Regions from separate parts of the Streptomyces sp. NBC_00090 genome, predicted to be linked through region 2. Evidence: riboswitches for the same ligand, from Rfam matches in the RefSeq annotation. Region 2 holds a riboswitch; each other region holds the start of a gene.

Region 1 (3,199 bases), 1.5 Mb from region 2:
GGCAGGCCGAGGACCTGGGCGGCGCGCAGGGCGACCCGGGTGTGGCCGTCGGGCGAGAGGTGCAGCCGGTCGTCGTCCCAGGCCCGCAGGTCCTGCACGGACTTGAGGGACCACAGGTCGAGGACCGGGCAGTCGTAGCGGTCCGCGATGGACCGGACGTGGGCGGTGTAGGTGGCGATCTTCCCGCGCAGGTGTCGGAGCACGGGGATGTCACGGGTGTCGAAGCCGGTGGTCACCATGACGGTGCCGACGGCGGAGGTCAGGTCCGCGACGGCGCGCTCGAAGCGCTCGGCCACGTCGTCGGGGTCGGTGCCGGGCCGGATGATGTCGTTGCCGCCGGCACAGAAGGTCACCAGGTCGGGGGCGAGTTCCTTCGCCCGGGGGACCTGTTCCGCCACGATCTGGTCGAGCAGGCGCCCGCGTACGGCCAGGTTGGCGTAGCGGAAGGCGTCGTGCTCCGGCAGCTGGTCGGCGAGCAGCACCGCGAAGCGGTCCGCCCAGCCGACGTACGTCCCGTCGGGTCCGGGGTCTCCGACGCCCTCGGTGAAGCTGTCACCGATCGCCGCGTACGACCCGAATGCGTTCTTGTCTCTTGATCTCGAATCGTCTGCCACGGGAGCACATCCTTCCCTTTCGGATGTGACCTACGCGACCGTAAGGAAGGGTTGACGGCGGGTGAGATATGCCACCGATAAAGATTCCACCAAGCCGGAATACGCTCCCGAATATGTCAGGAACACACTGGCGGCCCGGCACAGGGGTGCCGGGCCGCCAGCTGTGCGACCGCGTCAGATGGAGACGCCGTGCTGGCGCAGGTACGCGAGCGGGTCGATGTCGGCGCCGTAGTTCGGCGAGGTGCGGATCTCGAAGTGCAGGTGCGGGCCGGTGGAGTTGCCGGTCGAGCCGGAGAGGCCGATCTGCTGGCCGCCGCTGACCGACTGGCCGGACGAGACGGAGAGGGAGGAGAGGTGCGCGTACTGCGAGTAGCTGCCGTCGGAGTGCTGGATGACGACCTCGTTGCCGTAGGCGCCGCTCCAGCCGGCCGAGACGACGGTGCCGGCGCCCACGGCGCGGACGGTCGTACCGGAGGAGGCGATGAAGTCGACACCCGTGTGGTAGCCGGAGGACCACATGGAGCCGGAGGCGCGGTACGGGGTGGAGATGCCGCCGTCGACGGGGGCGACCCAGCCGGAGGAGGAACCGGTGGACTGCGAGGAGGTCGAGGCGTCCGACTGCGCGGAGGTCGAGGCGTCCGGCTGCGAGGAGGTCGAGGCGTCCGACTGCGCGGAGGTCGAGGCGTCCGGCTGCGCGGCGGTGGCGGCCGGGGCGGAGTCGCGCTCGGTGCCGCGGGAGGCGCGGGTCTCCTCGCCGGAGGCCTGCGACGAGCCGCTCTCCGACTCGGCCTTCGGAGCGGCCTTCGGGGCGGCGGCCTTGGGCGCGACGCGCTTGTGGGCGGCCTTCGGGGCGGAGGCCTTGGCGGTGCTCTTGGCGCCGAGGGTGAGCTTCATGCCGGGCAGGATCAGCGAAGGGTTCTCGCCGACGACCTGGCGGTTGTCCTCGTACAGCTTCTGCCAGCCACCGGCGAGGTGGTGCTCGACCGCGATCTTCGACAGGTAGTCGCCGCGGACGACGGAGTACGTCGTCGGGGCGGCCTTCACGGCGGCGGCGGGCGCGGCCCGAAGGGCGGCGGGGGCCTTCACCTGGGCGGCGGCGGCGACGGCCTGGGCGGGAACGGCGGCCGGGGCGGCCTGCTCGGCGGCGTGGGCGCCGGTCGCACCGAAGAGCGGGAGGGCGACGACTGCGCCTCCGGTACCGGCGGCGACGATTCCACGCGTGATCGGGTTGATCTTGGGACGGCGGTGCTTACCCTTCGCGGGCATGGCGAATTCCTCTCCGGCGCCTACGAGGTGAGCTGTCGGGTTCGGACTGGAGATGCCCGGCCGCGTTCTCACGCGGCTTCACCCCGAGCCGTCCTGCGTCGCGGGACCGGCGTACTTCCTGGGTCCCCCGCTCCTGCCACACATTTGATGAGTGCGGGTTCCGGACGGTGGCAGGATTCGGCGGTCCGACCGGATTGACGGTGACGCTAGACGAGCGGTTCGACACGGACAAGCCACTGATTTCCCCCGGCATTACCCGTTCCGCTTTTCCACCGGAATTCCGGTCACCCTCCGTGGATGACGGTCCTTCGATTTCCTTTTTCCGTACGGCAATTGCTCCGGGCTCCCGGCCACGATCCGTCACCTCTATGACCCTGCTCACGCGCCGAACGCCATCTCACCCGTAAACAGGGCGCGTTATACACAAGGCCCTAATTCGGACAGATCACCCATTACCGTCCGAGGGGGTGCGCCCGACCGGTCCCGCCTGGATGATTGCCCCAGGAACCGATCTCGCATCGGGCGCCCGAACGTCGACACCCAGGAGCATCCGTGACGCAGCAGCTGCCGCAGGCCCCGCCCACCGAAGCGAACGAACCCGAGCTGGCGGAGGTCCGGAACTTCCGGGACGTGGGCGGCCTGCCGACGACGGACGGGCGCGCCGTGCGACCCGGCCGCCTCTTCCGCAGCGGCCACCTCGCCCACGCCACCGAGAGCGATGCCGTCTTCCTCTCCTCACTCGGCCTGCACACCGTCTTCGACTTCCGCAACGACGCCGACCGGAAGGTCGAGGGCGAGGACGTCGAGCTCCCCGGCGTGCGGAACGTGCACATACCTCTCAATGACCCGGCCGACGGCAAGGAGTTCTGGAAGCTGGTGCGCGACGGTGACATCGCGCAGCTGCGGGGGATCCTGGGCGAGGGCAAAGCGGCGACCCGTATGTCCGACTCGTACCGGAAAATGGTGGTCGAGCGGACTTCGGAGCACAGCCGGATCCTGCACTCCATGGCCGAGGAGAGCCTCCCGGCCCTGATGCACTGCGCGGCCGGCAAGGACCGCGCCGGTCTCTCCATCGCGGTCACCCTGCTCGCCCTCGGCGTCGAGCGGGAGGCGATCGAGGCCGACTACGTGCTGTCGAACGACCCGCACCGCCGGTACAAGGTACGCCGCAGCTCCACCGCCCCGGACGCGATGTCGCCCGAGGTGATGGAGCTGCTGAGCCCGCTCTTCGACGCGCGGGTGGAGTATCTGCGGGCCGCGTTCGAGACGATCGACGCGACCTGGGGATCGGTGGAGACCTACCTCACGGAGGGGCTCAA
Region 2 (3,199 bases):
TCGCGGTGCCGGTCGCACCGCACGGCTGGACCGCACGCCTCGGAGGCGAGGCCGACGAGACGGTCAGCGTCCACGCGCCTGACTTCTTCTACGCGATCGGCCAGTTCTACCAGGACTTCTCGCAGACCGCCGACGCGGAGGTGATCGCCTGCCTCGACCGCAGCAGGGCCGCTCGCGGCCCCGTCGTCCGGGACACGGACGTCAGGATCCCGGTGACCGGCACCACACTCGCCGGACGGCTCGCCGTGCCCGACGGCGCGACCGGCATCGTGCTGTTCGCCCACGGGAGCGGCAGCAGCCGTCACAGCCCCCGGAACCGGGCGGTCGCCGAGGCCCTGAACGGGGCGGGCCTCGGAACCCTCCTGTTCGACCTGCTCACCGAGACGGAGGCGACCGACCGGGCGCACGTCTTCGACACCCCGCTGCTCGCCGGCCGGCTGGTGAGCACCACCGAGTGGCTGACCGGACGCCCCGAGGGCGCCGGGCTGCCGCTGGGCTACTTCGGGGCGAGCACGGGCGCGGCTGCCGCGCTGTGGGCGGCGGCCGATCCCGGCTCCGGCGTCGTCGCCGTCGTCTCGCGCGGTGGCAGGCCCGACCTGGCGGGCGAACGCCTGGCGCGGGTGCGCGCCCCGACCCTCCTCGTGGTGGGGGGTCGGGACGCGCTCGTCCTGGATCTCAACCGGAGGGCTCAGGCCCTGCTGCGGTGCGAGAACAGGCTCACCGTGGTTCCGGGCGCCACTCACCTCTTCGAGGAGCCGGGGGCCCTGGAGGAGGTGTCGGAGCTCGCCACGGAGTGGTTCGCCGAGCACTTCCGGCGTCAGTAGGCCCCGTTGACGTTGTCGATGGAGCCGTAGCGGTCGGCCGCGTAGTTGCAGGCGGCGGTGATGTTGGCGACCGGGTCGAACAGATCCGTGGACGTGCCGGGCACGTGGTAGGCGTCGAAGGTCGGCTGGATCACCTGGAGCAGGCCCTTCGAAGGGGTGCCGGCCACGGCGTTGGAGTCCCAGAGGTTGATGGCCCGGGGGTTGCCGGAGGACTCGCGCATGACGTTGCGGAGGATTCCGTCGTACGAGCCGGGGATCCCGCGCTGGGCCATGATGTCCAGCGACTCACGGATCCAGCCGTCGAGGTTGTCGGCGTACCGGGCGGCGGCCGGGGCGGCCTGGGCGGCGGGAGCCGCGGCGGGAACAGCCTGTGCGGCGGAGCCGCCCGAGGTACCGGCCGCCGGGGCCGCCGCACGGCGCTCGGAGCGGTTCGCGCGGTCGGTCGTGGCAGAACTCTTCTTCTGCGCGGTGCTCTTCTTCGGCGCGGCACTCGGCGCGGGGGCAGCCTTCGCGGAATCCCGACGAATCGTCAGTTCAAGACCGGGGTGAATCAGTGACGGATTGCCACCCACAGCGGACTTGTTGGCCCGGTAAATCGCCTTCCAGCCGCCCTGAATTCCCTTCCTCTGGGCGATCAGGGAAAGCGAGTCACCGCTTACCACGGTGTACGTGCGCGCGGTGGCGGCTGCGGCGGCCGGCGCGGCCGCGGGCTGTGCGGCCAGGGCCGTGGCGGGCTGCGCGGCGAAGGACTGCGCGGCGGTCTTCGGTGCGGCCGTGACGGTCTCGGCGCCGGCCGTGGCCGGGACGACGAGCGGCAGGGCGAGGGCGGCACCGCCCGTGCCGGCGAGTGTGAGGCCACGGGAGACGGTGCGGCGGCGGGGGCGGCGGTGCTTACCGTGTGCAGGCATGACGGTTTCCTCTCCGGCGCCTGCGGGGTGAGCTGTCGGGTTCGGACGGGAGATGTCCGGCCGCGCGCACGCGGCTTCACCCCGAGCCGTTCCGGATTCCGGACCGGCGAATTCGTGGGTCCCCCGCTCCTGCCGTCGGGTGAAAGGGAGGTGTTTCAAGCGGCGGCAGGATTAGGCGTTCCGCTCGAATGGGGGTGACCGTAGGCCAGTAATGCGGCGGATAACAAGAGGAGCGGATCCACTGTGAGTCGAAAAGGATCACCGAATTCCAGAAATACAAGATCGACCGGGTTCGAGCCGCACTGAACTTCCGTGTGCGGTACGGCCTGCGGGTGTTCCGGTCCAGGGTGGTGCCCTCGGAAAGTGAACCGCGTCACCAGGTGAAGAATGTCCAAATATGCGACGTAATTCCTTTGGTGAGTGAATGGGTGGAAATTGACGCCTGTGGGTCATTCGTTCGCGCCGGCGTGCGTGCAGGGCGCGCCGGTGTGCGCAAAAGTCGCAAACTGGACATTCTTCTTGAAGGATGGGGTCACCCGACCCAGGAGTCAGCCGGATGTCACCCACCACCTCCCCGCACAGCCCGGACACCCTCGACCGCGAGGCGGCCGCTCTCTTCGAGAGCGCCACCTGGCAGCGCATCGTCACGGACTGGACAGCCCCCGCACCGGAACGGGCGCCGGAGCGCGCCGACTGGCGGTCCCTCCTCACCGTGCCCGTGGACCGGCTCGTGGCCGAGGCGCTCGACGCGCTGCCACCGGCGCCACCGGCCGAGCGCCGGCTCCCGGGCCGGATCGGGGCCGTACTCCCGGACCGTCTGCACGCCTGGCGCCGTATCGGCAGACCCGAACTGCGCCCCTCGGTCCACCTCGGCTACGCGCGCCTGGTGCTCACGGAGTGGGGCTGGCAGAACGCCCCGTACAAGCTGCGCGACGCGCGGGGAGCCCGCTGCGTCTGCGGCGCCCTCCTCGCGGCCCACCGGCTCGGCTACGGCAGCGCCGACACCATGAACGAGGCGGCCGCCTGGATCATGACCGAACTCAGATCGCAGGGGTGGCGCGAGCTGATCGGACCCTGGAACCGGGCCCCCGGTCGTACGGCCGCCGAGGCGGTGGACCTCCTCGACGCCACGATCCGCCGCGCCGCGTACGCCGGCCGCTGACCACCGCTCCGACCGGCGGTCGTCGAAGGACCGCCGGTCGGTGACGGGAGGGAGAGGGAGGTTCAGCCGGTGACGCTCGGGGCGCCCGTCTCGATGTGGCCGGTGTACCGGCGCGACCAGGTCCCGTCGATGTCGGCGAGGATCGTGAAGTCGTACCAGCCGCCGTTGTAGGCCACCGCGTTGAAGAAGTCCTCGCGGCTGGAGTTCGCCGGGACCGTGTACGTCCAGGGTCCGTCCGTGCGGTAGGCGTTCGAGCGGACGGTGAAGGTCACCGGTCCGCCGGAGGTGTTGGTCATCGTGAACCA
Region 3 (3,199 bases), 5.3 Mb from region 2:
CCCTTGCCGAGGTAGCGGTTGGGGTCACCGTCGCGAAGCTCGATGGCCTCGAACGCACCGGTGGAGGCACCGGACGGAACAGCAGCACGACCGGTGCTGCCGTCGTCGAGGCCGACCTCGACCTCGACCGTGGGGTTGCCTCGGGAGTCCAGGATTTCCCGGGCTACGACGACGTCGATGGACGGCACGAGCATCTCCTTCTGGGATGTGACGCTGGATGTGACGCAAGGTCGGTGCAGGGTCGCTTGGCCTTGCGACAAGAGCCTAACCGGCTCCGGGGCTCCGGTCGGCCGTGCGCCCGCCCCCTGGGACGAAAAAGGACCCAAGGGCATGCATGTCGGGACGAAGGGCCCCAGATCTACTGGACGGTAACCGTCAGGTCCCGGCCTCTTCCCCTCTTCTACGACTTCTCCGGCTCCGGGAAACGGCTCCGGGAACGACTCCGAGAAGCGGCCCCGGAAACGGCTCCGGGAAACGCGGAACCCCGGTCCGGCGCGCACGGGGGAAGGGCGCGCCGGACCGGGGTGGTCACCGCGGGAGGGTCGTGGGGGCCGCGTGAGCCGCCGGACTCAGGCGGACCGCCGGGCTCACTTGAGGTGGAGCTGCTGGCCCGGGTAGATGAGGTCGGCGTTGTCGACGACGTCCTTGTTCAGCTCGAAGAGCTTGGCCCAGCCGCCGCTGACGCCCTGCGCCTGAGCGATCTTGCTGAGGGTGTCGCCGGCCTTCACCTTGTACTCGCCGTCACCCTTCTCGACCGTCTTGCCGGTCGGGGTGGTGACGGTCTTCTTGGCGGCCTTCGGCGCGGCCTGCTGCTTCGGGGCCTGGCGCTGCTCGCTGCGGGTGGTCGGCTGCTCGGCCTTCCGCTCCGGGCGCGGCTGCTGGGTCTGGGCAGGCTGCTGCGTCTGCTGCTGCGGCGCGCTCTCGGCGGCGCCGCCGTCGTACGAGGCGCTGGAGAGGCCCACGCCACAGCTCGGCCAGGCACCCTTGCCCTGGCCCGCGAGGACCTTCTCGGCGATGGCGATCTGCTGGGACTTCGACGCCTGGTTGGCGGTCGAGGCGTAGGCGGTGCCGCCGTACGCGGCCCAGGTGGAGGCCGAGAACTGCAGGCCGCCGTAGTAGCCGTTGCCCGTGTTGATGGACCAGTTGCCGCCGGACTCGCACTGGGCGACACGGTCCCACTCGGAGGCCGTGGCGGCCGAGGCGGTGCCCGCGGTCATCAGCGGGGCGGCCACGGCGACACCGGTGACGCCGACGAGCGTGACGACCTGGGTGGCCTTGGAGGGACGGCGGTGTTTGCCCTTGCCGGAAAACAGCATGGAGATTCTCCTCACCGACGCCTACGAGGTGAGCTGTCGGGTTCGGGCCAATGAGTGCCCGGCCGCGTGTCCTAGCACGCGACTTAACCCCAAGCCGATCGTCGGCCGTCTGTCTCAACGGCCGGGGCCGGCACTTACCTTGGGTCCCCCGCTCCTGCCTACGGCGCTTACGCGACGACTGTTCCCATCGGCCGACGGCAGGATTCGGCGTTTCGGTCGACGGGGCCCGCGGTGGCGAGCGGTTACGACCGTAGACACAGACCCACCGGAAGTTCAAAGAGGCGTATTGCGGAAATATCGCCCCTACTTGCCTTCCGGCGGGGAGTGTTTACGCAGGTGGGAGGTGACAGAAGCAGAGTTCTCGGACGTGACACGCCAGTTGGGGCGAAGAGACCCATGTCTCACTTGCCCAGAACCGGACATTCACCCCCGAACTACTCGGCCTTCCCTTCCGAATCGACCGTCAGGTCGAGGCTCTGACCAGGGAGGATGAGATCCGGATCGGCGCCCACGGCACCGCGGTTGGCGTCATAGAGGGCGCTCCAGCCGCCGGGGAGTTCGTTCTGCTGGGCGATTTCGGTCAGGTTGTCGCCCGGCCGCACGGTGTAGACACCCGAAGTGTCCTGACTGTCCGTTGCGCCCGAATTCTTCGCTTCGTCAGTCGTCGATGTTGCGGCGGGGCTTTCCGCCAGCTTGTCCGTCGATGAAGCGTGTCTACCTGATTCAGCCGAAGTGTCCGTCTTGCCGGTTTCCTCCGGAGCTGCCTCACCCCGGTGCTTGCCACTTCCGGGCGTGGCCGACGAAGTGTCACCCGTCGACGTATCGGGCGATCCGGGCGTAAGGGACGCATCGGGCGCGGCCGGGGTGGTCGGCGTCGTCGGGGCGATCGACGTACCCGGGGTACCGGGGGTCCCCGGGGTGCCCGGAGTGCCCGGAGTGGTCGGCGTCACCGGAGCGGTCGGGCTGACCGGCGTGGCGGGTGCGGCGGGGGTGATCGAGGCGGCGGGCGCCTTGGACGCCTCGCCGGAGGCGCCCGAACCGGCCGACGTGGCGGTCCCGGCCTTCTTGGCGGCCGCGGAGGTCTCCGCGGGCGCGGCCGGGACGCCGGCGGTCCGGTTCGACTCCGCCACGGGCCCGGTGGGCGCCGTCGTGGCGGTGGCCGGGCCGGGGTCCACCCCGGTGGCCCTGCCGTCGTTCTTCAGGCCGGCGATCGGCGCGCAGGTGGCCCAGTCGGTGCCGCCCCTGGCGAGCGCCTTCTCGGCGACCACGATCTGCTGGGCGCGGCTGGCCAGGTCGGCGCTGGGCGCGTACGCCAGGCCGCCGTTCCGCTCCCAGCTGTCCTGGGTGAACTGGAGGCCGCCGTACATGCCGTTGCCGAAGTTGGCACTCCACTGGCCGCCGGACTCGCACTCGGCGACCCGGTCCCAGGTGGCCGCGTCGGCGGCGGAGGCGGATCCGGCGGCGAGCAACGGCAGCGCCAGGGCGGATCCGGTCACTCCCGCGGCGACGACGATGGCGGGGGCCTGACGGGGGCGACGGTGTCGTCCGTTCCCGGAGCGCATAGGGAGGCCTTTCGCGTGACGGCTGAGACTGCCGGGAAACGTAGCGGCATTCGAACGCTCGTCACAAGTCGATGGACCCCCGATCACGTGAAGATCACATTTCTGACGTACCGTCAGCTCACTGCACCCGTACGGAAGGGGAGAATTCCACCGGAAGCGTGCGCAATCCCCGCATGATGAGTCCTCCGCGCCACCGGAGTTCGGCCGGATCGGCCGCAAGTCGCAGGTCCGGCAGGCGAGTCAGCAGGGTCGTCAGCGCCGCCTGCCCCTCCAGACGGGCGAGCGGCGCCCCGAGGCAGTAGTGGATGCCGTGCCCGTACC
Region 4 (3,199 bases), 7.7 Mb from region 2:
TCCATCAGCGCCATGACCGCGATCTACGACACGATGCGGACGCTCGCCTGCGACGTGGAGACCACCTGCCTGGGCCAGGCCGTGTCCACCGCGGCCGTACTGTTCGCGGCCGGCGCCCCGGGCAAGCGCCTGATCCTCCCGGGCGCCCGGATCACGCTCCAGCAGCCGAACCTGGACGAACCCCTCCAGGGGCAGCCGAGCGACCTCGACCTCCATGCGCGCGAGATGCTGCGTCTGCGGGCGCTGGTCACCGGGATGCTCGTCGAACACACCGGGCAGGACCCGGAGCGGATCGACGCCGACATCGACCGCCTGACCGTCCTGGACGCGCCGGCGGCCGTCGCGTACGGCCTGGCGGACCACGTGGTCGCGAGCCGGCGCGCCGCCGCCGGCGGTTCGGCCGGGTGAGCCGGCCGTGGTCCCCGAGCTGCCGCCGCTGCCCGCCCTGACGCGCGCCGAGGGCGAACTCGTCGACGCGTACCTCGAAGTCATCGACCTCCTTGGGAAGATCAATCCATCCAGGGGTACGCATACCTATGGGGCGTTGCGTGCGGCTCAGGCCCTGGTGGGGCGCGCGGAGGCGCTGCGCGAGGCTCTGACGCTCATGCATATGCGGGGTGAGAGCGAGGTGCACGCGGACACATTGGCGCGTGCCCTAAGGGTGTTGGACGGGGAGCGCCGGGCGGACCGCGTCACCGTCCCCCGGAGTCGCGAGAGTTGACATTCCCGCGTGTCGTGTAGAGGTCCGGACGGCCGACGCGCGCCGCAGAATCCCTCGCCCGTTCGGCGTAGTCGACGAGTCGACAGATGAAGCGTGCGACTTGCTCAACAGATGTACGCATTTGGCGGAATCGAACGTTCCGCCGCTGGTGCGAGGCTCGTCGACCAAACCTCCGAAGATCGCAAAGGCTGTCTGTCCACCCGAACGGATCAGTCGTGAGGAGCCTCACATATCGCCGTTTCAGCTCGGTTTTCGCCCATGTCGTGGGTCAAGATCCGTGACGACGACAAGCCCCCGCCGCCGCGGCGGGGCGGTCCGGGCGGACGCCGAGTCCTGCCGCTGTCCCGGACGTCTGGTCGACAGGATTGGATCGGCAGGAGTGGAGGACCCGAGCAGTACGGGACGTTCACGCTGTTAGCGCAGCGGGGTCGTTCCTCGGGGTGAAGCCGCAGCCGCGGCCGGGCATCTTCGCCTGCCCGAACCCGACAGGTCATCCTTCACAGGCGGCTGACGAAGGGTTGCGCATGACCGCGCAGATGCATGTCCCGTCCCTGCTGTCCCGGGCCGGAGCCGTCTCGGCTCTCACCCTCGCCGCCGTCGGCGGCACGCTGTTCGCACCAGGAACGGCGTCGGAGGCCCAGGCAGCGACGACACACGCGAACAAGGCACTGAGCATCGCCGTCTCCAAGAAGGGATCTCCGTACCGGTACGGAGCCGCCGGACCCACCCGGTTCGACTGCTCCGGTCTGACGCTCTACGCCTACAAGCAGGCGGGCAAGTCGCTGCCCCGCACCGCGCAGCAGCAGTACAACAAGACCCGGCACATCTCCGCCTCCAGCCGGCAGAAGGGGGACCTGGTCTTCTTCCACTCGGGCGGGAGGGTCTACCACGTCGGCATCTACGCCGGCAGCGGCAAGATCTGGCACTCGCCCAAGACGGGCTCCTGGGTGAAGCTCGACAGAATCTGGTCGTCGAAGGTCTACTACGGCCGCGTCCGGTGACGGCCCCCGGGCGATGACGGCCCCCGGACGATGACGAGCCACGGTCGGTGAGGGATCCCTGGGGTTGACGGACCCCGGAGGTTGACGGGCCCCGGAGATTGACGAACCACGGGGCTGACGCCCGGTCAGGGTGTGTGGTGGCGCCGCCGCACCCCGGCCGACCGAAGCCGTACCGTCCCGGCCGCACGACTCGACCGGCGGTTCACGGCCTGCGTCGCCGACGGCTCGCGGCCGTCACAGGAGCTGCACGCAGGCCTAGCCCGCCGGCACGGGGGCCGGGGTCCACGGGAGCGTGATCCAGACCGTCTTGCCGCCCTCCTCGGTCGGGGTGACCGAGAGACGGCCACCGGCCTCCGCCGCCAGCACGCGGATGATGACCATGCCGCGGCCGTTGTCCTGCTGGACCGCCGCCGGAAGGCGACGGGGCCAGCGGGGGTGGCTGTCGGTGACCCCGATGCGCAGCCGCTCCTCCCGCTCCAGGCGGAGGTCGACGGTGAAGGTGGGCGACTGCCCGAAGGTGTGCTGGACGGCGTTGGTGGCCAGCTCCGAGACGATCAGCCGGATCGAGTCCGCCGTCTCCGCGGAGCCGTCGAGCCCCCAACCGACCAGGACGTCCGCGACGTACCTCCGTGCCGTGGGGACCGAGGCGGGATCGCTCGGCAGCGTGACGGATGCTTCCTGATGGTCTGCCATGGCGACGCTGTCCCTTTCCCACCGGGTACACCGCCCCGGATTGCGCTTCGCGTCAGAGTGCCACCGATCGTGCCGCCCCGGACGGCGTTCCACCACGCTATGTGCGGATCTATCGCCCGAAGCGGTGAACTCTGCTGCCGGGGAACGCTTTTGGGCCGTTGACCACCCTCGTCCTCGATCACGAAGTCCCGAGGGGCCGCCAGGCCGCGAGCCCCCGCCGCCCGCTCAGGCGGCGGGTGCCGTCCGCAGGATCGTCCCCACCGCCCGTTCGAGCTCGGTGTCCGTGAGGTCGGCGCGGGCCGTGAGACGGAGCCGCGAGATGCCGTCCGGTACGGACGGGGGCCGGAAACACCCGACCGCCAGGCCCTGTTCGCGGCAGTCCGCGGCCCAGCGCAGCGCCGCCTCGGGCGAGGGCGCGCGCACCGAGACGACGGCCGCGTCCGGCCGGGCTGCGGTCAGTCCGGCCGCCGTGAGGAGCTCGTACAGGGTGGTGGCGACGGTTCGCGCCCGTGCGGCGAGCGCCGGTTCGGCCGCGATCAGGCGCAGGCTCGCGAGCGCGCCGCCCGCGGCGGCGGGGGCGAGCCCGGTGTCGAAGATGAAGGTGCGTGCCGCGTTCACCAGGTGCTCGACGACCCGGGCCGGGCCCAGGACGGCGCCGCCCTGGCTGCCCAGGGACTTGGAGAGCGTCAGGGTGGCGACCACGTCCTCGTCGCCCGCCAGGCCCACCTCGTGCAGGGCGCCCCGGCCGCCCTCGCCGAGGACGCCGAAACCGTGGGCGTCGTCG

The links. Region 2 has a riboswitch for cyclic di-AMP ahead of OG361_RS39655 (transglycosylase SLT domain-containing protein). Riboswitches for the same ligand answer to the same signal wherever they lie in the genome.
Region 1: another riboswitch for cyclic di-AMP. It lies ahead of OG361_RS33120 (peptidoglycan DD-metalloendopeptidase family protein); the one in region 2 lies ahead of OG361_RS39655 (transglycosylase SLT domain-containing protein).
Region 3: another riboswitch for cyclic di-AMP. It lies ahead of OG361_RS15955 (transglycosylase family protein); the one in region 2 lies ahead of OG361_RS39655 (transglycosylase SLT domain-containing protein).
Region 4: another riboswitch for cyclic di-AMP. It lies ahead of OG361_RS05250 (C40 family peptidase); the one in region 2 lies ahead of OG361_RS39655 (transglycosylase SLT domain-containing protein).

What each region holds. Positions count from the first base shown of each region.
Region 1 covers NZ_CP108224.1:7,422,401-7,425,599, reverse strand. Annotated here, with positions in the region: gene OG361_RS33125 (SGNH/GDSL hydrolase family protein) at 1-614, opposite strand, end outside; gene OG361_RS33120 (peptidoglycan DD-metalloendopeptidase family protein) at 789-1,880, opposite strand; cyclic di-AMP (ydaO/yuaA leader) riboswitch at 1,885-2,040, opposite strand; gene OG361_RS33115 (tyrosine-protein phosphatase) at 2,433-3,199, shown strand, end outside.
Region 2 covers NZ_CP108224.1:8,951,241-8,954,439, forward strand. Annotated here, with positions in the region: gene OG361_RS39650 (phosphoribosyltransferase family protein) at 1-824, shown strand, start outside; gene OG361_RS39655 (transglycosylase SLT domain-containing protein) at 818-1,732, opposite strand; cyclic di-AMP (ydaO/yuaA leader) riboswitch at 1,737-1,920, opposite strand; gene OG361_RS39660 (hypothetical protein) at 2,289-2,894, shown strand; gene OG361_RS39665 (phosphocholine-specific phospholipase C) at 2,957-3,199, opposite strand, start outside.
Region 3 covers NZ_CP108224.1:3,644,448-3,647,646, forward strand. Annotated here, with positions in the region: gene eno (phosphopyruvate hydratase) at 1-194, opposite strand, end outside; gene OG361_RS15955 (transglycosylase family protein) at 588-1,316, opposite strand; cyclic di-AMP (ydaO/yuaA leader) riboswitch at 1,320-1,536, opposite strand; gene OG361_RS15960 (transglycosylase family protein) at 1,751-2,812, opposite strand; gene OG361_RS15965 (cytochrome P450) at 2,997-3,199, opposite strand, start outside.
Region 4 covers NZ_CP108224.1:1,211,692-1,214,890, forward strand. Annotated here, with positions in the region: gene OG361_RS05240 (ClpP family protease) at 1-408, shown strand, start outside; gene OG361_RS05245 (hypothetical protein) at 416-721, shown strand; cyclic di-AMP (ydaO/yuaA leader) riboswitch at 1,036-1,242, shown strand; gene OG361_RS05250 (C40 family peptidase) at 1,246-1,722, shown strand; gene OG361_RS05255 (ATP-binding protein) at 1,978-2,415, opposite strand; gene OG361_RS05260 (8-amino-7-oxononanoate synthase) at 2,641-3,199, opposite strand, start outside.